Regions from separate parts of the Idiomarina abyssalis genome, predicted to be linked through region 2. Evidence: predicted binding sites of a transcription regulator. Region 2 holds the regulator's gene; the other holds the start of a gene.

Region 1 (12,433 bases), 790 kb from region 2:
CCGATGTTGCATGATGGGCAAAGACCGGGCCCCTAAAACCCGCTTTATAAAGCACAGGAACAAAGCCAGAGTGGTCAAGATGTGCGTGCGTTAGAACCACACCATCCACTTGGTTTATCCCCATAGGCAGGGGCTGCCAGTTACGCCTACGTAGCCATTTGTAGCCCTGAAAAAGCCCACAGTCGATAAGAATTCGGGTGGAATCTGTTTCCACCAAATATTTTGACCCGGTGACGGTTTCCGCTCCACCTAAAAATACAATACGCATCAGTTCTCCCTGGCTATACAGTTTTTCCCACGCTTTTTGGCTACTAACAGCGCTTTATCAGCACGGTCGATAGTTGCCATAATATGCTCATCCGGCACGACTTCAGCCACTCCAAAGCTACAAGAAAAGGCATGATTAGTACCCTCTAATCTCGCCCTGCTTATTTCCATTCGCAGCCTTTCAGCTGTTTCTTCCGCAAATTGCAGTGAACTTTCCGGCAGTAAAATCATAAACTCGTCACCACCAAAACGTCCGAGCAAGTCACTGCTTCTCAGCACCGAAGTAACGATATTCGTCACCTGCACAAGAGCGCGATCACCGGCCACATGCCCATAACTATCATTAATCTTTTTGAATTCATCCACATCGAACATGATCAACGAAAGTGGTTTATTTTGACGCTTACCCAGATTCATTAAAGCATCAGCACTTTGCATAAAATGTTCACGCGAAGCTGTTTTCGTTAATCCATCCTCAGAAACCTGCCGGGTCAGTAACTCGTTATGCGCCATGAGTGTCGGGACCGTTAATCCAAACCAGGCGCTTGCCGCAATTATTGTAACGGCAAACTGATACACAATAGCGTAGTCCATCAACCCTAAGATGCCGACAGAAAATGCCGTAATAGTGCTGAATAATGCTAATGATATGGCCGTATTTAAAGGCGACTCCGTATACGAGACCCACAGTAAAGGGAGAATCAGGAAGAATATTGAGAAAGCCGCTTCATCTTTGTTTGCGGTTGCCGTCAATATGAGGCTTAAACTCAGCAAAGCCAGAATAAGCAGCAGTTTCCAAAGAAAAGAGCTTTGGTTACCGGTTTTTACCGTAAAGCTAAGCCCTCCAAGCCAATGTTCCAGTTGCGGATAACGCCAACTCATCAGAGCAATAAAAATCGGTGAAAGAACAATAACCCCGCTCATATCTCCTATCCACCAGGGCAGCCAGGTATACCAAATAGCGTCGGCTTCCAGCAGCTTGCCTGAAATCATGACCTCGGTGCCCAACCAGGCGGCGCAAAATGATGAAAGAGCAGCAACTCCAAGAAACGTCATTATGGTGCTGGCAAGCCCATAACTGCCCAGTCGGGTAAGCTTTGAACGCAATAACCAGGCGCCTAAGAAATAAGGTAAGGTGTGAGCAAAACCAAAAAGAACGCCCGTAGTTAGCAACTCTTTAGCCGGAGTACCGCCTCCGTATAACTCCGAAACCCAGAAGGTAGTGACAACTCCGGCAATAAGAATGGCCGGAAAGGCCCGCCAGCTCATAACCAGGAATGCGGCAAACGTCAGTCCCGCAGGGGGAAACCAGATACTCGCATGTGGTCCATACTCCATCACTGCAGCAATACGCCAAAGGAGTATCCAGACAACGACGAGTATCAGACTTCTAATAATAGTTTGAAGCAAAGCAACTACTGCATTTGTTGTTAATTGTTGACCTTACTGTTATCAAAAAACGTTCAAAAGGCAACCATTAGTCTATCTATTGACGAATAAAATTTATCCTGCTTCACTCAGAAGTAACAAGGAGTAAGAAATGACAGAGCACTACCCACAAGCCGAACAGTTTATGGCTAGCACCCATGAAGTAGAAAACCAGCCTAAACCATTAGAAAATTATAACCTTTATCTGGCCGATAAATCTCTGCAGCAAGCTGTAGAGCGCGAAGGTGCCAGTTGGGCTTACTCCGACCTTATTGCTTTTGGCGAACTGGCAGGTAAAAAAGAAAGCATTGAACTTGGTTTCCAGGCTAACAAGTACCAACCCGAATTACGTACCCATGACCGCTACGGACATCGCATTGACCAGGTGGACTTCCATCCCAGTTATCATCAATTAATGACAACAGCAATTAAACACGGGCTTCATGCCAGCCCATGGAGTGACCCGAAATCAGGAGCCCATGTCGCTCGCGCGGCTAAATATTACCTTCACACGCAGGTAGAAGCTTCACACGGCTGTCCTATTACCATGACCTTTGCCGCAATTCCGGCACTGAGGCATCAGCCTGGCCTATTCGAAGAGTGGGCCCCAAAAATTACCGCCCGTCAATACGACCCGAGAAACATTCCTCATACGGAAAAAAATGCCGTGACTATTGGTATGGCAATGACGGAAAAACAAGGAGGGTCAGACGTACGGCGTAACACTACGCGGGCCTATCCGTTGACAACAGAAGGCTCCGGCCAGGTATACGAACTGGTTGGTCATAAGTGGTTTGTCTCCGCTCCCATGTGTGATGCCTTTTTAGTGCTGGCACAAACCCGTAGTGGCCTGTCCTGCTTTTTAGTTCCAAGATGGCGCCCTGATGGCTCAAAAAACCCTATCCAACTTCAGCAATTGAAACAGAAAATGGGCAATGCAGCGAACGCTTCAAGTGAAACGGAGCTTCGCGGTGCTTTGGGCTGGATGGTCGGTGAAGAAGGCCGGGGCGTTCGAACCATCATCGAGATGGTCGCAACCACACGTTATGACTGCATGATTGGCTCATCGGCGGGTATGCGTCAGGCAACGGCTCAGGCGATTCATCACGCAAGTAACAGAGAAGCTTTTGGTGCCAGGCTTAGCGAGCAGCCACTGATGCAGAACTTATTAGCTGATCTGGCACTTGAAAGCGAAGCTGCCATGACTTACATGATGCGAATGGCTCGAGCAATGGATAACCAGGACAACGAACATGAAAAACTGTTGTCGCGCATTGCTACGCCTGTTGGCAAGTACTGGATTTGTAAGCGAACGCCTAATCATGCCTATGAAGCGATGGAGGTCATTGGTGGGAGTGGCGTTATGGAAAACCACATTATGCCAAGACTTTTCCGTGAGTCACCCGTCAACGCTATTTGGGAAGGCAGTGGTAATGTTCAGTGTCTTGATATTCTAAGAGCCATAGAGAAACAGCCTGAGGTCCTGGATGCTTATTTCGCAGAATTGCAACGTGCAAAAGGCGCTGACAAAAGACTCGACCAGTTTATGATCACGCTAAAAGAGGAGTTTAGTAACAGCAAAGCCCTACAATATCGAGCACGCACCATTGCTGATTCTATGGCCGTTGGCCTCCAGGCGGCGTTACTGGTTCAACATGCAACCCCGGAAATGGCGGACGCCTTTTGCGCGGGTCGGCTTGATGTTAATGGCGGGTTTAATTACGGCACACTACCCAGCGGGCTTAACTGCGCTGCGATTGTCGAAAAGGCCTCGCCAGCAGTCGAACAATAAGTTCACCAAATACCGCCAGTATTAACCCCGAAACCAGGCCAAACAAAATAGCGCCGGGGTTCAGTCTTACGGTGTAAGAAAAGTCGTTTCTAACCTCTTGCTGAATATCTTCCACTGGCGTGAAAAATGCCTGTTGGTAGGCTCTCCATGCATTCTGATTAAACTCCTGATGGGCTTTATTCAACTGTTGATAACGTTGAAAGATTGCGTTGATACTCTGGCCACCTTCCTGAAAAACTCTGTCGTCGCTGGCTTGATAATGGGCAATAAGTTCTTCAATGCTACCGTCAAAAAACTTTTCCGCCTCGTCGCGAAATTCATTAAGGCTGCGTTCAGACTCAATTAAATGTGCCTGTAGGCTTTTTCCATACTGATCGACAAAGCCGGGCAACTGTATTCCCGCCAAAACACCGATAATCAGTAAAATCATTCGTAGATAGGATATGAAGATTCCCACGGTCTCTCCTTAAAAGTCCTGAAACCACTTTAGAGTAGACCTTGAGTAACAATCAAACTTAATTACGTTTTATTACAGTTAATTGGTAAGCACAACCGCATTTTTACCCTCTTTCTTTGCCTGGTACATAGCCTTGTCTGCCCTCGCCATAATATCTTCTATGGTGTAATGCTCTGAAGGTTTATCACACTGGCACAAGCCAATCGACAAAGTTACCGGAAGTTCAGCATGGTCAATACCACTAACTAATTCACTGCGCATTCGCTGCATCATCTGCTGTGCATCATTAGCAGAAATCATTGGGTGTATGGTCGCAAACTCGTCGCCGCCAATGCGGGCAACATAGTCGGTATGGCGACTGTGCAAACGAATCAGTTGAGCAATTTTCTGCAGAACCTCATCACCAAAATGATGCCCATGCTCATCGTTAACGTCTTTAAAGTCATCCAAATCGATAAAGCTAACCGCGAAGGGCGTTCCATGTTCTGTCAGTTGCTCAATTTCGTCCTGTAATTGTGCGGTAAAAGCTCTTCGATTCATAATGCCGGTTAAGTGGTCAGTCAGCGCCTGACGCTTTTCAAATTCCAGTTCCAGACGAATTTTATCTTCAGCTTTCTTTTGCAAAGTGTAGTCGCGTACTATGGCAATACCATACAGCTCACCTTCCAATTCAAGCTGATTAAGCATGATATCAACATGAAAAGTTGAACCGTCTCTGCGAATGGCTGAAAAGATTAACCCGTTTCCCATAGAGCGCCGCCCCGGGTGTTTGAAAAAGGTCGCTAAATGCTGATCATGCCTTTCACGAACCTCTTCGGGAAGTAACTGGTTAAGGTGCAGCTCCAGCATAGAAGACGAGGAATAACGGAACATGGACGCTGCGGCCTGATTAACAGCAATAATTAAGCCCTTTCGATTAATAACAATAGCCCCGTCCGGAATCACTTCCAGAAACTCTATAAAGGTTTGTCTTACTTCCATTACTGGCTCCGCTCTTTGACCATATTTAAACGCTGCAATAGCATCCTTTTGCAACGGTATTAATCCATTCGGGAGCCTTCTCTTCCATTGAAACTAAAGGAATTAATGCTTCCACAAAACTACTTTCAGCTGTACAAAATGCACCATCGGCGTAAGGCCCAAGGTAAATTAATTCTGATGACTCATTAAACATAATAATGGCTGGTGTTGCAGGAACGAACCTTTTTAGCTCACTGAATTGATCTATATCAATGCTGTAGTTCCTGCCACCTGACTCCGTTACTTGCCGCTTTACGCTACTGGTATGTCCGGCACTGCGCCAATTACAGTTACAACTTTCTGAGCTAATATGGAAAACGCTTCCGCTTACTGAAAACCCTTTATTTACCAGTTCAGTAACCAAAGGTTGAGCTAATTCGCCATTATTGCCCAGCTCAAGTAATTGACTCTTTTCATCAAACCAGACCAAACGCTGTTCCAGTAAGTAACTCAAGCCCCAGAGAACTAATGCAAACCAGGCAAAAATGGTCACAATAAGCCAACGAGTTCGGGCTTTTCCTGATAGCTTAGTCAACAATAAAGCGCCCTACTTCTGAGTCCAGTTGGGTCGAAACTGTTTTTAGTGATGTGGCGTTTTCCTGCCCGTTCAGCAACAATTGTGTTTCTGTTTCAGACAACTCTCTCATTGTCTGCGCTGAACGAGAGATATCTTCACTAGCGTTTCTCTGCTCTTCGGTAGCAGCTGCGACTGAAATAACCTTTTGAGCCACATCATTAATACGTTGAGCAACGGTTTTCATTGACGTGCCCGACTCCTCTGAATAGGTTACCGCTTCATCAATTTGCTGAACACAAGCATCCATTGAGCTCACCGCTTCAGCTACTTCAGTGAGTATATTCTGACTAATTTGGCTAATTTGCTCAGCATTTTTTCCTGTAGTGGAGGCTAATGACCTTACTTCGTCAGCTACCACGGCAAAACCACGACCTTCTTCACCCGCTCGGGCGGCCTCAATAGCCGCATTCAGAGCCAGTAAGTTAGTTTGCTTGGTAATATCGTTAATGGCTCCGATAACATCGGATATTTGATGGCACTGCCTGTCCAGGGTTTTCAACTTGTCGTTCGTGGCAAGAACATTGGCTTTTAAGGAGCTTATAGAACCAGCTGCCGTTTCAGCGACATTTGCCGCATTCTCCGAGCGGTCAATTGACTCTTCCGCCGACATTTTAGCTAAATTAGCTTGCTCTGAAATACTGCTAATAGTAACGGCCATTTCCTCAATTGCGCTGGCTATACTGTCAACCTCTTGCGAGCTGTTCTGACGGCTCTTGATAAGCTCTTCGCTCTCCTTAGACAACGCACCCGACACATCCTGAACCCGTCTGGATAAACTGCGAGTACTTTGAATATTCTTCCGGAATTGAGTCAGTAAGTTTTTAAAGGCAGTAACTTCATCTGTTGTACCGCTGACATCGACCATCAGATTTAGTTTATCCGACTGCTTAACGATATCGGCAATGCTGTTACGTAATGCCTGTGCACTAACCGCTTCGGTATCGCTTTGTTTGGCTATAACACAAAGTACAGCCCCCTCAGCTACAGCAAAGCCTGCATGAATAGCGAGAATACCTAAGGTCACGTAACCCTCAGCAAAGATATAAACGTCGGCACCGTTGGACTGCAGCACAAAAAATAAAATGTGATGTACGGCAACCACCCCGACACTGGTCACCACAATCATCCAGTCCCGGTAATAAATAAGAAATGCCATTACCACAAAAATTTCAAAGTGCATTTCAACCAGACCCATGGTCTGATCGATATGAACCGCCGTAATTAATTGAATCGCGGCGGCTATAACATGCCTTGTCAGTTTACTTTGGCCTGAGGCTCTAATAAGAAGCAAAGGTAAAGAAACAATAAGCAATGACAGGACGACAGGAACAAACCAGTCGCCAGTAAGAACAGCAATAACAAAGGTGATCAGTAACTGAACAAGTAGAACACCAGTGAAAACTCGGTTAGCGGAGTCGACCCAGGGGCGGTACAACATAAAAATTCCTCTAAACACCCTAAACTCAGGGTAAAGCGGCGCGAATAATGCGCTCACTTTTTCATCAAAGCAAGAAAAAGTTACCTTAATACGCCTGTTTCTAAATAAAGGTTTACTGTCGTCTGTGATACAATGCCAAAAAGCCACATAAGTGTGGTGTCGACTATTATAACTCCCGGAGCTTCATGTCCACAGAACAAAGCCAAACCTCATTCCAGTCATTGGGATTGAGCGACAATATACTACGCGCCGTTACTGAATGCGGTTATACCACCCCCACTCCAATTCAACAGCAAGCCATTCCGACAGTCATGGCCGGCCACGACTTGTTAGCAGCTGCGCAAACAGGTACCGGCAAGACAGCAGGTTTTACACTTCCTTTGTTGCACAAATTGTCGCAAACAAAAACCGACGGTAAGCCTGTTATTAAGGCGTTAATTTTGACACCAACCAGAGAGTTGGCGGCACAAGTTGAAGACAACCTCAACACCTACGCTAAATATACCGGTCTTAAGTCTTTAGTGATTTTTGGTGGTGTAGGTATTAACCCACAAATTAACGCATTGCGACGCGGTGTCGACATTCTTGTCGCCACGCCAGGTCGTTTGTTGGATCACAGTCGTCAGGGAACGGTAGATTTAAGTAAAATTGATGTATTGATTCTGGATGAAGCTGACCGGATGCTGGACATGGGCTTTATTCATGACATTAAAAAAGTCATGAAACTCATTCCGGAAAAACGTCAGACGCTGTTGTTTTCTGCAACCTTTTCAAGTGAAATAAAAGCTCTGGCTCAACAGTTTATGCAACAGCCAAAGTTAGTTGAAGTTGCCAGGCAAAATGCGGCAGCAGATACCATTCAGCAGCGCGTTTACCCTGTTGATAAGAAGCGTAAAAGAGAGCTCATCAGTTACCTGATAGGAAGTCGTAATTGGCGGCAGGTTCTTGTGTTTACACGAACTAAGCACGGGGCTAATCGACTCGCAACACAGTTAACGGATGATGGTCTGCCTGCGATGGCTATTCACGGTAATAAAAGTCAGGGCGCACGAACCAAAGCCTTAGCGCAATTTAAAGCCGGAAAATTACGAGTATTAGTTGCAACCGATATTGCTGCACGTGGTATTGATATTGACGAACTGCCGCACGTGATTAACTTTGAACTACCTCAGGTAGCTGAAGATTACGTACACCGTATTGGCCGTACAGGCCGTGCCGGAAGTGAAGGTGAAGCAGCGTCACTGGTCTGTGTGGACGAGCATAAATTACTACGTGACATAGAAAAGCTGACTAAAAATGAAATACCAAAAGAACTGATTCCAGGCTTTGAGCCAGACCCGAATATAAAGCCGGAACCCATTCAAAAGCCACGAACCGGAAGGCCTCAAAACTCACGCCGTGCACCTCGCCAAAAGCGGCCAGACACACGACGTTAATTGACTAACCAGGTTTACCGACCAAGTAACGGGGGGTGGGCTTTACTTTAAAAAGTCCAGGCCTCCGGTAACCGCCGCAACCTGAGCTTCTATACATTGCTCCGGGGTTGCTTTCGGGCTGTCCGGATAAACCTCTGTTGTAGTAGCATACTCAGCCTTACTAAAGCTAATACATAAGCCCATTTTTGCTGTTGGCAATAAAATAAGACCACGCTGGGCAATATCTTCACCTATTAGCTTATTCTCTTCGTCAGCATCGGCAATGTGCGTAACTTTTTCTACCGAATCCAGTACCGCCTTTTGAAAATCAGGGTAAGGCTTTTCAGAGTTTCCAACTAAGTAGAAGCCATCAGGAATATTCCAGTTGGTGTTCACCTTTCCGTCCATTGCCGCCTTTGCGGGACGAAACTCGCTGTTATCGGTATCGGTTGTTTCGTGCAGATCAATGTGAGCCAGAATATCCACACCTAAGCCAGCAATGTAATTCATAATGTTTGCACATTCACCGGCTGGCGAATCGGCTACAAACGAGCGGTTAGGATCAATAGCCGCAGGATTCCAACGGTTAATGGTTTCATAGCCCCATGGGCTCAAACAGGGTGCAACCACCACATTAAAGTTTGTTTGATACTCATTGGCTTTAGTCTCTATAAACCGCAGTGCTCCGTGAACACCACTGGTTTCATAACCATGCACACCACCAGTCACTAAAACCGTTGGTTTGCCCGCATCCCAGTTTTTAGTTCTGACCACAAACAAAGGATAAGTATCGCTTTCGTACGCAAGTTCACCATATTGGTCTACGTCGAAGTTCGCTTTAAAAGTCTCTATTTTGCTGACAACATCATCAAAGTAGGAACGCTTTTTGCTTTGCTCAGCTAACCATTGCGCTTTTTCTTCAACGCCCCAAGGGGTACCCGGTGTTCCTATATGGTAAATCGTTTCTTGCGTCATAGTTCGATCCTATTCATTAAAACCAGGTCACTATAGTATCAAAATATTTAACTCGTATCGTGCCCACTAAGCCGCTTTCGACGACGCTTTATCGTTTGATTTTGATGACTCAACTTTTTCCGCAGATACTTTCTCGGTTTTTGGTTTCTTTGGCTTTTTAGCACCTAAAGCTATGAGAACATTTTCTCGTTCTTTCGCCAAAAACAGCGCCATATCCTCAAGCTGCTGTTCATCAGTGAAAAGCTCGCTGTCTTTAATGAGAGGATTCAGGGCCTCAGCCATGTCCAAAATTTTATCGTGCGCATCGGCTTCAGCTTTTGAAGTGAATGTCATTTTCTCGGCTCCGTCGCGAATAACTACATACTGGGTTACTACAGCCATGGTATGGTCCTTTGCTGATGTGTAAATATACTGTTTATTTGTACAGTAAAGTCATAGAGATTGCAATAGCTGCTGCATTCGATAAACTGCGCAATCCTAACCGACTCAACTAATACAGGAAGCAAACCTGATCCATGACTCAGTTCTCTAAAGCACAGGTTCAACTGGCCATTTTTGCCATGGCAGTTGGCAGTTTTGCTATTGGCATTGGTGAGTTCGTCATTATGGGATTGCTACCTGACGTTGCTGCTGACTTCAACACTGACACCCGACAAACCGGCCATCTGATCAGCCTTTATGCGCTGGGTGTGGTTATCGGCGCACCGCTCATTACTATTTTATTCGCGCGTTTTCCGCGCAAACCCATGTTACTGGTGCTGTTGCTTGCTTTCGCGCTCGGTAACTTTGCCAGTGCATCAGCAGAAAGCTACCCCTTGCTTCAGGTCTTGCGGTTCCTAACCGGTTTACCTCATGGTGCCTATTTTGGTATTGCATGTCTTGTCGCCGCCGACATGGTTCGTAAAAATCAACGAGGTATGGCTGTCACCATGGTAATGATGGGGCTGACTGTAGCAATTTTAGTCGGTAACCCCTTAGCAACCTGGCTTGGGCAACTTATCGACTGGCGCACGGTTTACCATACAGTCGGCGCTTTAGGACTTCTAGCTCTGGTCATGATTTTATTTGTCGTGCCAAAACACCCTAATGAGAAAAGAACCTCGGCAAGGGGTGAAATGAAGGCTCTGCAGAACCCTCAAGTCTGGCTTACGCTAGCCATAGGCGCCATAGGTTTCGGCGGTATGTTTGCGGTATTAAGTTATATAGCACCAACCCTAATAAACGCCACGGGTCTTGCTCCGCACTGGATCCCTGTTGCTTTATTAATATACGGAATAGGCTCTTTGGCAGGTAGCTTAGTCGGAGGCTGGGCGGCCGACCGCAATTTGAAACTGACTATTGGTGGCTCTTTGTTGTGGTCAGCAATTGTACTGGCTATTTTCCCGTTAACATTGCAAAGCCTCTGGACCGTCATGCCAATGGTGTTATTACTGGGTAGCGCAGCAGCTCTGGTTCCGGCGCTTCAGGTACGTTTGATGGACGTTGCAGGTGAAGCACAGACTCTGGCGGCGTCATTGAACCATTCAGCTTTCAACGCCGCAAATGCCTTAGGGGCCTGGCTGGGCGGGCTGGCCATTATTTCCCCCCTCAGTTGGCAAGGCACAGGCTGGGTCGGCTGTGCACTGTCTATTGTCGGTTTACTGCTGTTTTGGATAACCAAGAAGCACAGCCGTAAAGTACCTGACATTATGAGTCTTTAGAGCGCCCCTCGACATCCAGTTCTTCTAGTTTCTTATCGGGCTTGGCATAAGATAAACGCGCCGCCCGTTGAGTACTGTGATAACCATCCAGACCCGAAATGGCCATGGTCCCTAAAGATTCAATATCAATATAACCGTCACTTTTCACCGCCTTTTCCTTAACTTCGACCCACCGAATTTCACCTACGATTAATGCCGTGTCGTTATGCTGTATAGGGATAACCTCCACCAGTTGCATGCCAATTCGCAAGGCACTTTCAGCAACATGTGGGGCATGAAAACCGTCTTCAAATTCTGGTGTAAGACCACAGGCTTCAAACTCTGAAACTTCCCGGTCGTACCGTGCTGATGTCTGGTGAGCTTTCTGGAAAAACTCTTCACTCACCTGATTAATGGTGTAAACACCACTCTCTTCAATATTTTCCCAGGTGTGGCGGGTGGCCGATTTAGGGCGCATGACAAAGCCAAGCAACGGAGGATTACTTCCTAAGTGCACCACGGAGCTTATCATTGCTAAGTTATTCTGTTGATGCCTGTCACGGGTGCCTACCACATTCGCACTTTTAAACCCGGACAAACAATTAACAAAACGCGCTCTCTCTGTATCGTCCATGTTTGCAAGATCTTGCTGCTTGTAAGTTTTCATTGAAGCTCCAGGTTTATTGTTTTGTAAGTTACTTATACGCATTATTTTTTGATTACGATCGTTTACAAATAACTTATTGCGAACTATTATCATTTGCGTTAGCTTATTTAACTAAAGCCGAGCAAAGGATGCAAAATGACAAACACCTATAAAGACTATTTTAATAGTCAGGAACAGTTAAAGACTGCAAGTTCACTCCTCAACAGCAAAGACTATGAGTCTGCGGCTGCTTACCTTAAACGGGCACGCGAGTCAGCAAAACAGGTATTTAACGAGCCAGTACTTGCCGCTAACGCAGTTCAAAGCTACACAACCAGCTCCATTTTATTAATAGCGACTTATATTCGGCGTCATCAGCAACTGCCAGCATACGAATTTCAACAGGACAGTACGAAACAACTCATCCAATGGTTAAATAACACCAACTCAAAATCATTAGCTGACCTTTGCCATTACTGTCATCAATTGCTTATTACTGGCTGTCAGCATTCTCGTTGTCTTGGGCACTTTTTACAGCAACTTGAGGAGCACGGCTATGCACAGGAACAAACCTAATCGCTTACAAGTTTCAGTGAGTAAAGAACAACTTAAGAAATTATTACTGGAAAAAAAGTTAGTCGCCAGCGACATCCGCTGCTGCGATTACTGCAGTCAATGCGAACTCAAGCAGCTCATACTTGAGTGTGCCCGAATAAATTGCTCAGGTTCGTTACAAAAG
Region 2 (12,433 bases):
ACCCCTGCGGCAATATGCGGCGGTACCAGTCCCTCTTTATAAATCACATAGCTCAGCAGTAAATAATCCATATGACTGCGGTGGCAAGGGACGTAAATAATTTCATGCCCTTGTTGTGCCAACCTTCGGATAGTATCGCCACCTTTGACATGAATACCGTTATAAATACGGTTCCACATCCAGGTCATAAAGCGGTCAAGTACACGAACTAAGGTCGAACTGTAATTCGCTGCAATTTCATCAATGTAAGATAAGGCACGCTTACGCGCTGCTTCTTCGCTGATTTTCTTACCCCGGGCTTCATCTGCTACAGCCTTTTTTAAGGCAGGGGTATCAATCAGTGCTGCCATTAGTTCTTTTCTGTGACTTAACTTAGGACCGGCAACAGCGTGACGCATACGCACAAAGTGCACCCGTGCAACTCGCGCCAATTTATGGGCGATGCGCATATCGGTACCATGGTCATGTGCCATTGTACCCAGACTGACAGCTCGCGAGAAACGAAGTAAAACCTGGCGACCAGAAAACAACACCAACCAAAACTTGCGCCAGTGGCCCGGGTTATCAAGGTCACCTGTCATAGCGTTACCGGCATTGGCTTCCTGCCCGGCCTGACGTCCCCAGAACACACCTGCAGGAACAAGCTGCACGTCGAGCTCTGCATTGTCTTTGTGTAAGGTCAGCAATTGATGAAATTCTGAAACGGTCTGCTCGGAGGTTTCTTCAGCAAACTCTTCGAGGAACATAATTCGGTCATAGCTTTTACCGTCAACCACTAAAGGCTCGGTCGGGTCAGGCAGGCCTCGTTTTGCTGCAGCTCTTTGTAAAATGGATAAGTCTGCTTTCGACGTTGAGCGCATGACATACACAATGGGCTTAGCAATTGTGGTTTCATGCTCTTCTTCAGTACCGTCCCAAATTTCCTGAAAGCGTGTTAACCAACGCAACGGGTACTTAAAGACTGGGTAAAAGCGACTTATTCCTTTCATACTTAGACCTCTGTTTTAAACAGAAAGATAGGATACCAACTTCGTTTAAATTTGTCGTTCAAGAAATTACTTGCGAAATGAATTTACCTGTATATACTCACAGTATCACTGTACAAATAAACAGGTACATTATGCGCCCGTTAACACCAAGACAATCTGAAATCCTTGAACTTATTAAGGATAACCTACACGCCACTGGTATGCCGCCAACGCGTGCAGAAATAGCTCATAAGCTGGGCTTTCGTTCTGCCAACTCCGCAGAAGAACATTTAAAAGCTCTGGCACGCAAAGGGGTTATTGAAATTTTACCCGGTATGTCGCGCGGTATTCGTCTTGTAGCCGATGACTACGACATCGCTGATGGCCTACCGTTAATTGGCCAGGTTGCAGCCGGGGAGCCCTTGCTGGCCGAACAGCACGTTGAAGGTCATTACAAAATTGACGAGTCTCTATTTCATCCTGCTGCCAGCTTCTTATTGAAAGTAAACGGCATGAGCATGAAAGACATTGGTATTTTAGACGGCGACTTACTGGCTGTGCATAAAACCGAGCAAGCTCGTAACGGCCAGATAGTCGTTGCCCGCGTAGAAGACGATGTCACTGTAAAGCGTTTTGAACAGCGTGGAAAAACTATTTTGCTTCATCCTGAAAATGAAGATTTCTCGACCATTACTGTCAATCTGGCAGAGCAGGTTTTTGCCATTGAAGGACTTGCCGTCGGTGTTATCAGAAACGGAGCGACCTTATGAAAACTCAACATCAGCACAAATTACATCACCCAGGTCTTTGGACTGCCGAAAATACAGCGCCATCGTTCCAGTTAGATGCTAAAAACACGCAGGACGCAATTGACGTCGACAAGCTGTCCCCTGTTGTTCAGCAGGCTTTGCAACAAAAGCCAAGCCAATGGGTAACGGTTATTGGCGGCGACAAAGACGTGATTCAACAGCTTATTGCTTGTGGTGTTGCTGAATCGCAAATTCGCTGGTTGCGCAGCCACTCAGCCGAACGCTGCGAGTGGGCGCTGGAACAGGCTCTACTGGCCGGTACCAGCAGTATGGTTATCGGTTATTTGGACTCAGTTTCTAACCGTACCTGGCAGCGTGCTCGTATGGCCAGTAAATTGAGTGAAACACAATATTTTCTGTTTGATAAAAACACACTGACATCCCACCTGCACTAATCCCACTTTGTTTGTGTGTTTTATCCCCCAAGGCTGCTTTTGCAGCCTTTTTTTAACAGATCCGTCTATTTTTTGTGCATTTGTTTGATTTGATCTGGATCTTTGGTTGTAAATTCGTTAATAAATGCACTACCCGACTATAAAAATAATATAACAACGATAACTACAACAAAGAGTCAGTAGAGAAAGCGATTTCTGGGGAGAAGCTGTACCTTTTTCTGCTTACCTCTTTGTTCTTCTATTTCAGGCTAGCGAAATTATTTGCTGTCTCATTGAAGAATAAGAGGAGAAGCCACGTGAAAATGAAGCCTTTGTGGGCACTATTGGCGCTAACGAGTCTACCGGCTGCTGCTCAGTCGCGTCTCAATTTGACCCAAGGTGTCACTGAAGTGAGTAACCGGGTTTACGATCTCCACATGACCATCTTTTACATTTGCTGTGTAATTGGTGTGGTCGTATTCGGTCTCATGTTTATTTCGATGATCCGACACCGGAAGTCTAAAAACCCTAACCCTGCAAATTTCCACGAGAACGTTAAAGTCGAAATTGCCTGGACTATTGTGCCTTTACTTATACTGGTAGGCATGGCCATTCCTGCAACAACGACCTTAATTGCCATGGAAGACACTTCCGATGCTGACGTTACTGTCCAGGTAACAGGTTCGCAGTGGAAATGGCACTACAAGTACTTTGAGAACGACGTGGAATTCTTCAGTCGTTTAGCCACTCAACAAGAACAAATTGATAATAAATTTGAGAAAGGCGAAAACTACTTGTTAGAAGTGGACCGTCCATTGGTTATTCCAACCGATAGAAAAGTTCGCTTCCTGGTCACTTCAGACGACGTTATTCACAGTTGGTGGGTTCCTGACTTTGCCGTTAAGAAAGACGCTAACCCGGGCTTTATTAATGAAACCTGGACTAAAGTCGACGAACCCGGTATTTACCGCGGTCAGTGTGCAGAGCTTTGCGGTAAAGATCACGGCTTCATGCCTGTCGTTGTTATAGCAAAAGAACCTGCTGAATATGAAAAATGGATTACCGAGAAAGAAGCTGAGCAAAAGGCGGCACGGGAACGTGAACAAGAATTGCTTGCTATGGAGATGTCGGAAGATGAACTGATGGATCTCGGTGAAAAAATTTACAACAGCACCTGTGCTGCTTGTCACCAGGCCAACGGCCAGGGCGTCAACGGAGTATTCCCTGCATTAGCGGGCTCCGGCGTTTCTGTGGATCCCGAAGCCAAAGATCAGCACATAGACATCGTTGTTAATGGCGTAACCGGCACAGCTATGCAGGCCTTTGGAAGCCAGCTGTCCATGCGCGAATTAGCTGCGGTAATCACCTACGAGCGTAACGCTTGGGGTAATGATACCGGACAGCTGATTCAGGCCGCCGATATTAACGAAGTCATGAATCAATAAGGAGACGGTGATGAGCACTACAGTGGAAGAGACACATCACGACACACACCACGATCATAAGCCGTCGGGTATTGGTCGCTGGCTATTTACAACGAACCACAAAGACATTGGCTCAATGTACTTGTGGTTTAGCTTCATTATGTTTTTGACCGGTGGCGCCATGGCCATGGTCATTCGTGCTGAACTATTTCAACCAGGCTTACAGTTGGTCGAGCCGCATTTCTTTAATCAGATGACCACGGTCCATGGCCTTATAATGGTTTTTGGTGCGGTCATGCCTGCTTTTACCGGGCTTGCTAACTGGATGATCCCGATGATGATTGGTGCGCCCGATATGGCGTTGCCACGTATGAATAACTGGAGCTTCTGGATTCTGCCATTCGCTTTCATTATCTTATTGGGCTCGTTATTTATGGAGGGTGGTGGCCCTGCCTTCGGCTGGACATTCTATGCACCGCTTTCAACCACCTACAGCTCGGACTCAACCGCGTTGTTCGTGTTCTCAATACACATTATGGGTATTTCATCCATCATGGGTGCCATTAACGTGATAGTCACTATCATGAACATGCGCGCACCGGGTATGAATTACATGAAAATGCCATTGTTTGTGTGGACCTGGCTGATTACCGCCTTCCTGCTTATTGCGGTTATGCCAGTATTGGCCGGTGCGGTTACCATGGTACTGACCGATAAGTACTTTGGCACCAGTTTCTTTGACGCTGCAGGCGGTGGTGACCCAGTTATGTTCCAGCATATTTTCTGGTTCTTCGGGCACCCGGAAGTCTACATTATGATTTTGCCGTCCTTCGGTATTATCTCCGCCATTATTCCGGCCTTTACCCGAAAACGACTCTTTGGCTACGCATCCATGGTTTACGCCACGGCAGCCATTGCCTTACTGTCTTTCCTGGTGTGGGCTCACCATATGTTCACTACCGGTATGCCAGTATTTGCTGAGCTCTTCTTCATGTACTGTACGATGCTCATTGCGGTGCCGACCGGGGTCAAAATCTTTAACTGGGTTGCCACCATGTGGCGTGGCTCAATGACCTTTGAAACCCCCATGCTGTTCGCCCTGGCGTTCGTTATTCTGTTTACCATTGGAGGTTTCTCCGGCTTGATGCTGGCGATTACGCCAGTCGATTTCCAGTACCACGACACATATTTCGTAGTGGCTCATTTTCATTATGTTCTGGTGACAGGTGCGATTTTCTCCATCATGGCGGCCTCTTATTACTGGCTACCGAAATGGACAGGTCATATGTACGACACCACACTGGCGAAGACCCACTTCTGGACATCGCTTATTTCCGTTAACGTGCTGTTCTTCCCAATGCACTTTGCGGGGCTGGCCGGTATGCCGCGGCGTATCCCGGATTACGCTACGCAGTTTGCGGATATTAACCAGATAGCAAGTATCGGTGGTTTTGCCTTCGGTTTGTCACAATTGATCTTCCTTTGGGTAGTTATCAAATGTGTCAAAGGCGGCGAGAAAGCAGAAGCTAAGCCATGGGATGGTGCAGAGGGACTGGAGTGGACCGTTCCATCACCAGCGCCTTATCACACCTTCGAAAAACCACCGAAAGTGGAGTGATGACTCATGTCTGATCAGCGCCCCGACAACAGCATTCTGGTTAAGCGACTGTTACTGACAGTCGCCGGGATGTTTGCCTTCGGCTTCGCGCTGGTACCGCTTTACGATGTATTTTGTGAAGTGACAGGCTTTAACGGCCGTACCAGCAATGAAGCCGCGGTTTATCAAGAGGTAGAAGTCGATGAATCGCGTACGGTTAACGTTCAATTTATTACGCGGAATGCTAAGGGCATTCCGTGGAAATTTGAGCCCTCAACCAAACAAGTCAAAATTCATCCGGGTGAGGTTAAAGTCGTTAACTTTCTAGCGTCTAACCCGACCTCTTCCAATATGGTCGCACAGGCTATCCCATCGGTTGCACCGGCTGAAGCCTCGCTTTACCTCAATAAAGTGGAGTGCTTTTGCTTTAACCAACAGCCTTTAGCTGCGGGTGCTGATACAGAAATGCCAATGCAATTTTATCTGGATCCGGATATTCCGGACCACATCAACACATTAACCCTGTCATACACGCTGTACGATATGACAGCCAATACGTCGGCTGAGCAAATGGCTCAGCTGTTAAAAACAGAATAAGGAAACGACGTTATGGCAGAACAACAGAGTTATTATGTTCCTGCTTCCAGCCCCTGGCCAATTGTTGGCGCAGTTGGGTTAGGCTTAATTGCCTGGGGCGCGGGACACACCGTTATCGATATGAGTAAAGAGCAGGATGGTTACGGCAGTACCGTATTAACCATTGGTTTAATCGTTATAGCCGTCATGCTCTTTGGTTGGTTTCGCGACCAAATTAACGAGTCCATGAGTGGCAAGTACAGCGACCAGTTAGGTGTTTCTTATAAGCAAGGCATGAGTTGGTTTATTTTCTCCGAGGTGATGTTCTTTGCGGCCTTCTTCGGTGCTCTGTTTTACGCTCGTGTTATAGCCGTTCAATGGCTGGGCGGTGACAGCAATAACGCCATGACCAATGAGGTCCTATGGCCGGAGTTTGTCGCTCACTGGCCTTTGGTTAACACCCCGGGTGGCACTGAGACTCAGGCAATGGGTTGGTACGGCCTGCCTGCTATTAACACCATTATCCTGCTAATTAGCTCGGTAACCTGTCACTTTGCCCATACGGGTCTGGAGCAAAATAAACGCAAACAGCTGACAGCCATGCTGGGCATTACCATTATCCTGGGTTGTATCTTCCTGTACTTACAAGGTGCAGAGTACGTTCACGCCTACGAAGAGCTTGGCTTGGCACTTGACTCAGGTATATACGGTAATACCTTTTACATGCTGACCGGATTCCACGGTATGCACGTCACCCTGGGTACCGTCATGCTTATTGTCATGTTCCTGCGGGTTCTGAAAGGTCACTTTACACCGGATAACCACTTTGCATTTCAGGCAACGAGTTGGTACTGGCACTTTGTCGATGTCGTCTGGCTATGCCTTTTTGTCGTGGTGTACGTTCTGTAAAAAAAAAAGAAAACGCCCCGGTTAATAGGGGCGTGGATTTAAAGGTAAGAAACCACTGGCGGTCGCCGCTATCAGTATGACAAAGATAACGGCGGCTACTCCCACTCGCTTTCCCAAATAATGGGACATAGGTGGTTTGTCCGGGTCGTTCCGCAGCATACTAAATAACGCCCTGAACAGGTTCACCACCATATATGCTAACAGCAGTACAATAATGATTTTAAAAAAGACCAACATACGTTTTCCTCTTGTCGCTACGTTAGTTACTCTGCTGGCAATTGCGTTATTGGTCAAGTTAGGTTTTTGGCAGCTTGAACGCGCTGAACAAAAACGCCAGCTGTTTAGCGACTATGAGCAACAACTCTCAAGCGGTGAAGCGACCAAACTCGACCGTCTGGCTGAGGTGTCACCTGAAAACGATCGCTTTCGCTATGTGGAAATGAATGGTGAATTTGTTCCACAACCCATTTTCCTTCTCGATAACCAAATTCAAGACGGCACCGTTGGTTATCAGGTAATTGCGCTGTTCCAGCCACAGGCAATGTCTGAAAATTATGTTCCGGTTAATATGGGGTGGCTACCAGCACCGGCTTCCAGACAGTCATTACCGGAAGTGAATATTCCTTCAGGTCAGCATAGGCTAACCGGTTTTCTGTACTTTCCTTCCAACAATCAATTTGTAAATAACACTTACGAGACCGACTTAGCTGATAGCAAAATTCGGGTGCAGGAGTTTCAGCCGAACGCCATAGCAAAACAACTCGATATGTCATTAACCGATTATACCTTTTTACTTGAGTCGCCAGAAACTATGGGCTGGAGCCGCGACTGGAAACCTCAGGTAATGTCACCGGAAAAACACCAGGGTTACGCCATTCAGTGGTTCTCACTGGCAATTGCCTGTTTGGTGATTTTCCTATTTGCTGTTATAAAACTGAATAAACAACCAAAAAAAGAGGAGACCCGATGAGCTCCCTGAATCGCTCTCGACGCGCCATTATTATTGTTTTCGTTGCCTTTATTGTCCCGTTACTAGCGGCCTGGCTGATTTTGTCACAGAACTGGTATGAAGCGGGCACCAATAAAGGCACCCTGCTGCAGCCGCCTATAACCCTAGATAAACAAACCGACCAACTACCGGAAGGCTGGCAATTGGGTTATGTCGCACCCAAAAACTGTGGCACAACCTGTGAAAATACCTTGTACGTTATGAATCAGGTCGACGTGGCTATTGGTAAAGACACCGAACGCCTGACTCCAGTGGTGCTTCACCAAAGCGAGAATGCACAGTCAGAGTTTAATCACAGCGCACCTCACATTACGCAACTGGTAACACCGCAGCTCATTGAACAATTAAGCGAACTGCCGGAAAACACCGTCTTTATAATCGATCCTATGCACAACGTTATGCTTTATTACCCAACTCACTCGGATAAAGAGCAGATGATAACAGAAGGTAAAAACGTGCTGGCGGATCTTCGTAAACTGCTTAAATTGTCCAGAATTGGGTAGGAAAATCACATGCGTTTACTGGTAAAAATTAGCGTTTTTTTTGCTTTTGTCGTTATTGTTCTTGGCGCATTTACCCGGCTGACTGAGGCTGGCCTGGGTTGTCCGGACTGGCCGGGTTGCTACGGCTTTTTGGGTGTTCCCTCTCAGGCAGAGCACATTCAGGAAGCTCAACTTCGATTTCCAGATGCCCCGGTTGAGCAGGGTAAAGCCTGGAATGAAATGGTGCACCGCTACTTTGCCGGCACCTTAGGCTTACTGATTCTGGCTATTGCTATCATCGCCTGGATTAAAGGCCGCCGTTATAGCCATTACCCTACGCCGGTAAAATTACCCACCTTGTTGCTGGGGCTGGTCATATTCCAGGCAGCTCTGGGCATGTGGACAGTGACCATGAATTTGCAGCCACTTATAGTGATGGGACATCTGTTAGGGGGCTTTTCAGTCATATCACTGCTGTATTTGTTGTCTTTGCGTCTGTCGTCGTTCCGGCTTGCGGGGGGAGATTCAGAGCTAAGGCGCTACAGAGGGCTGGCTTTCTTCACCTTATTAGTTGTTATTGGGCAAATAGCTCTGGGGGGCTGGGTTGCAGCCAATTACGCCGCCGTCGCCTGTACTGACCTGCCTTTTTGCGAAGGTAACTGGACCGCACAACTGGACTTTGCCGGCGCTTTTAGCATACCAGAGGCCGATACCTATCAGTACGGTGCCCATGACTACAACGACCGCATGACCATGCATGTCATGCATCGAGTTGGCGCCATTATTACCTTTTTAGTGGTCTGTGCTTTACTCTTTAAATGTTGGAGAAAAGCAAAGTCGCAGTTTTTCCGCCGCTCATTAATTGTTATTGGCTTGTTATTGTCTTTGCAAATTCTGCTCGGTATTAGTAACGTAGTCTTTCAATTACCGCTTTGGAATGCAGTAGCGCACAATGCTGTTGGGGCTTTGTTGTTACTGTCGATGGTTGGGTTGAATTACAACCTGTCCAGAAAAGCGTAGAGGAGTTGTAATTATGGAATCCGTTGCCACAAAAAATATAACAAAAACGCGCAACGCTCACTGGCGAGACTATCTGGAGCTGACCAAGCCTCGTGTCGTCGCCTTGTTGTTGCTCACTGCAGTGGTTGGCATGTGTCTGGCCACTGAAGAGCTTGTTTCAATGAATGTCCTGGTCCCGGCCTTAGCCGGTATTGGCCTGATGTCTGCTGCTGCGGCTGCTATTAATCATCTGGTTGACCGTCATATCGACGCGAAAATGGCCCGTACGCTGCGTCGGCCACTGCCTCAGGGAAATTTATCACCGACAAAAGTCACGGTATTTGCGGCAACTATTGGCGCCATTGGTTTTGTGACCCTGTATGCCTGGGTTAACCCCTTAACCGCCTGGTTAACCTTTGCCAGTATGGTGGGTTACGCTGTGGTTTATACCATGTTCTTAAAACGCGCAACGCCGCAAAACATTGTTATTGGTGGCCTGGCAGGTGCAGCGCCGCCGCTACTGGGCTGGACAGCAGTCACCAATGAAATTAACGCCCCAGCGGTACTGCTGGTTATGATCATTTTTACCTGGACACCGCCCCACTTCTGGGCGCTTGCCGTACACCGCGCAAAAGACTACGCACGAGCTGAAATTCCGATGCTGCCGGTTACTCACGGTATCGACTTCACCAAAACCTGTATTTTCTTGTACACCGTTTTATTGACCGTAGTTTGCCTTATGCCTTTCTTAATTGGCATGACCGGCATGATTTACTTGGTAGGAGTCAGTTTACTTAACGCCATTTTCCTGGCTTACGCCTGGAAGCTGAAGTACGCGCCCAGCAAAAAGACAGCCTTTAACATGTTTGCTTTTTCTATCTGGCACCTCATGCTGCTGTTTGTCATTTTACTGGTCGATCACTACGTATAAATGGAGTAATAGATGAGTCGTATCGTTACACTGCTGGCCGCTCTTATTGCCCTTGCAGCGGGTTTTGCGGTTTACAACTTTTGGCCGGAAGAAAAGCCGGAAGCCTTAGTTTATGAACCGCCTCGTGCGTTAAAGCCCTTTACTTTAGAAAGCACAGCAGCCGGCACAGTGGAAAACGATGCGCTTAAAGGTCAGTGGACCCTGCTCTTTACCGGTTATACCTTTTGTCCCGATATTTGCCCAACCACTATGTCAGACTTGAAGGGCGTGATCCCTGAATTGCAGAGAGAGGTTTCCGAACCGGTTAAAGTTTGGTTGATTTCAGTTGACCCTAAACGCGATGATATTGAGCGTTTAACTCAATACGTTAACTACTTTGGTGACGACTTTGTCGGTGTGCGCGCCGAGCACAAAGAGCTGTTCCCTTTCGTGCGCGATTTAGGCTTAATGTATTCCATTCCCGATGAAGGCGAGGAAAATTATCTGGTGAACCACAGCGCCGCTATTATTTTGGTGAACCCGGACGGTAATCGGAAAGCGATTTTCAATGCCGACCACCAACGCGGAGAAATACCGGTGGTCAGCATGGATAAACTCAAAAAAGATTTTGCCATTATCGCCGATTAATCAGGCCAACTACCTGACTCGTTCGGACGGATAAGCGCTACGGAATACCAGTAGTAGCGCGATTCTGAAGCACTGGGCGCGGTACAGTTAACGCGTGAGCGTCCAATATTGATGTCCTGCTCTAAGCTTACACGAAACTTTGTATCACTTTCCCATTCAGGCTTTAGTACTGAACCACTAGCAAAACATTGCAACGCATCGGTGCGCACATCGTCCAGTGTATCGCCCGCTTCCAGCGTCACACTAATAGTTGGGCGCTTATTATCATGTGCGACTAAAGGCTCTTCCGGTTGATAAGCACTTACCGGCATGGCTTTAGAATTCAACTTGGCTTTCAGCGTATTTAAGTTCGCATAGATACCCGAGGCCGGAAAGCGAGTAATAACCGTATCTTCGCTCCATTTGGACCATGGGCCTGAATGCTGAGCAAAGGCCAGAAAGCCCCATTCATCCAGTAAAGCCCGCAATTCGTTGTTATACTCACCGTAAGGGTAGGCAAAGTACTTCTGCTGTGCGCCTAAGTTCTCATCAATGGCTTCTTGTGCCGTAATTACATCGTAACGCATACGCTCCTGCCACTCTTCATCGCTTTCACCTTCTTGCTTACGAATAAGGTGTGCGTGAGTCTGTCCATGATTAGCAATGGTAGCGCCGTTCTGCTGAATTTCTTTAAGTTCTTCCCAGCCCATGTAATGGCCGCTGTGCTTACGCATGAGTTCAGGGTTAACGAACACCGTATAAGGCATCTCAAACTCTTCCAGAACCTTTACAGCGTTTTCATAGACGTTTTGGTAGCCGTCGTCGAAGGTAATAACAACGGCTTTTTCAGGAAGTTCTTCGCCTTTTTCAATGGCATCGCGCGCGACGGTAATATCAATAACGTTAAAGTTGTTATCCTGCAGGTATTGCAGATGCTCTCGAAACGTCTCCGGGTCAATTGACGTTACGGCGGGAGTTGAGTCACTGACGTGGTGGTACTGCAGCACCACCACGCTATCGGCGCTGCCAGCCTGAGCCAATGGTGAGCACCCCAGCAATAAGCCCGATGCGGCACTCAAAGTCATTTTGTTCAACATCTTCATACTGACTCCTGATAAAGTATAAAAGCCGTTATTAACCGAGTTTACTTAAGGATAGTTATGCACAAGCTGTTTGGATTTTCATTGTCTGATCACAGCCGCGTTTTTGCGATTGCCCTGCCAATGATCATTTCCAATATTGCTGCGCCGCTTCTCGGTCTGGTCGATACTGCCATCATAGGTCATTTGCCGGACGCTATCTACTTATCCGCCGTTGCCGTTGGTGCCATGGTGGTCAGTTTTATTTATCTGCTGGCGGTATTTTTGCGCATGGCGACAACCGGCTATATAGCCCAGTCCTACGGAGCCGATGACATACATGCTCAGCGCCAGCACTTTAATAACGGCATTATTATTGCGCTGGGTTTAGGTGTTTTAATAGCGGTTGCCAGCCCGTTAATTAATGACTTAGCCATGTGGGTTATCGCCCCTTCTGCAGAGCTCGAAGGCTACGCCCGCGATTACATCGAAATTCGCTTATGGTCAGCACCGGCTTCGCTGATAACGCTGGTTGCTCTGGGCGTATTGTTAGGCCGGCAAAACAGCCGCAAAGCCATGCTCCTGGTAATCATTACCAACGCCGTGAATGTGGTTATGGATGTGATACTCATTCTTGGCTTTGGACTGAATGTAAAAGGCGCCGCCTGGG

What was found. The regulator LexA, encoded in region 2, represses DNA repair genes until DNA is damaged. The targets are predictions, from matches to a motif close to TACTGTATNNNNATACAGTA.
Region 1: the regulator LexA is predicted to act here: its motif matches at 9,779-9,798, upstream of K5X84_RS04875 (YebG family protein).

What each region holds. Positions count from the first base shown of each region.
Region 1 is NZ_CP081832.1:1,026,597-1,039,029, reverse strand. Features, by position in the region: gene K5X84_RS04920 (MBL fold metallo-hydrolase RNA specificity domain-containing protein) at 1-268, opposite strand, end outside; gene K5X84_RS04915 (sensor domain-containing diguanylate cyclase) at 268-1,677, opposite strand; gene K5X84_RS04910 (isovaleryl-CoA dehydrogenase) at 1,808-3,487, shown strand; gene K5X84_RS04905 (DUF2937 family protein) at 3,438-3,944, opposite strand; gene K5X84_RS04900 (GGDEF domain-containing protein) at 4,023-4,925, opposite strand; gene K5X84_RS04895 (DUF6436 domain-containing protein) at 4,951-5,502, opposite strand; gene K5X84_RS04890 (methyl-accepting chemotaxis protein) at 5,492-6,979, opposite strand; gene K5X84_RS04885 (DEAD/DEAH box helicase) at 7,165-8,415, shown strand; gene K5X84_RS04880 (M14 family metallopeptidase) at 8,458-9,369, opposite strand; gene K5X84_RS04875 (YebG family protein) at 9,436-9,750, opposite strand; gene K5X84_RS04870 (MFS transporter) at 9,885-11,069, shown strand; gene K5X84_RS04865 (flavin reductase family protein) at 11,056-11,715, opposite strand; gene K5X84_RS04860 (hypothetical protein) at 11,851-12,270, shown strand.
Region 2 is NZ_CP081832.1:235,002-247,434, reverse strand. Features, by position in the region: gene plsB (glycerol-3-phosphate 1-O-acyltransferase PlsB) at 1-989, opposite strand, end outside; gene lexA (transcriptional repressor LexA) at 1,121-1,738, shown strand; gene K5X84_RS01220 (SOS-response cell division inhibitor) at 1,735-2,172, shown strand; gene coxB (cytochrome c oxidase subunit II) at 2,475-3,596, shown strand; gene ctaD (cytochrome c oxidase subunit I) at 3,607-5,193, shown strand; gene K5X84_RS01205 (cytochrome c oxidase assembly protein) at 5,200-5,769, shown strand; gene K5X84_RS01200 (cytochrome c oxidase subunit 3) at 5,782-6,657, shown strand; gene K5X84_RS01195 (DUF2909 domain-containing protein) at 6,679-6,849, opposite strand; gene K5X84_RS01190 (SURF1 family protein) at 6,872-7,627, shown strand; gene K5X84_RS01185 (hypothetical protein) at 7,624-8,169, shown strand; gene K5X84_RS01180 (COX15/CtaA family protein) at 8,179-9,168, shown strand; gene cyoE (heme o synthase) at 9,182-10,078, shown strand; gene K5X84_RS01170 (SCO family protein) at 10,091-10,705, shown strand; gene K5X84_RS01165 (polysaccharide deacetylase family protein) at 10,702-11,787, opposite strand; gene K5X84_RS01160 (MATE family efflux transporter) at 11,845-12,433, shown strand, end outside.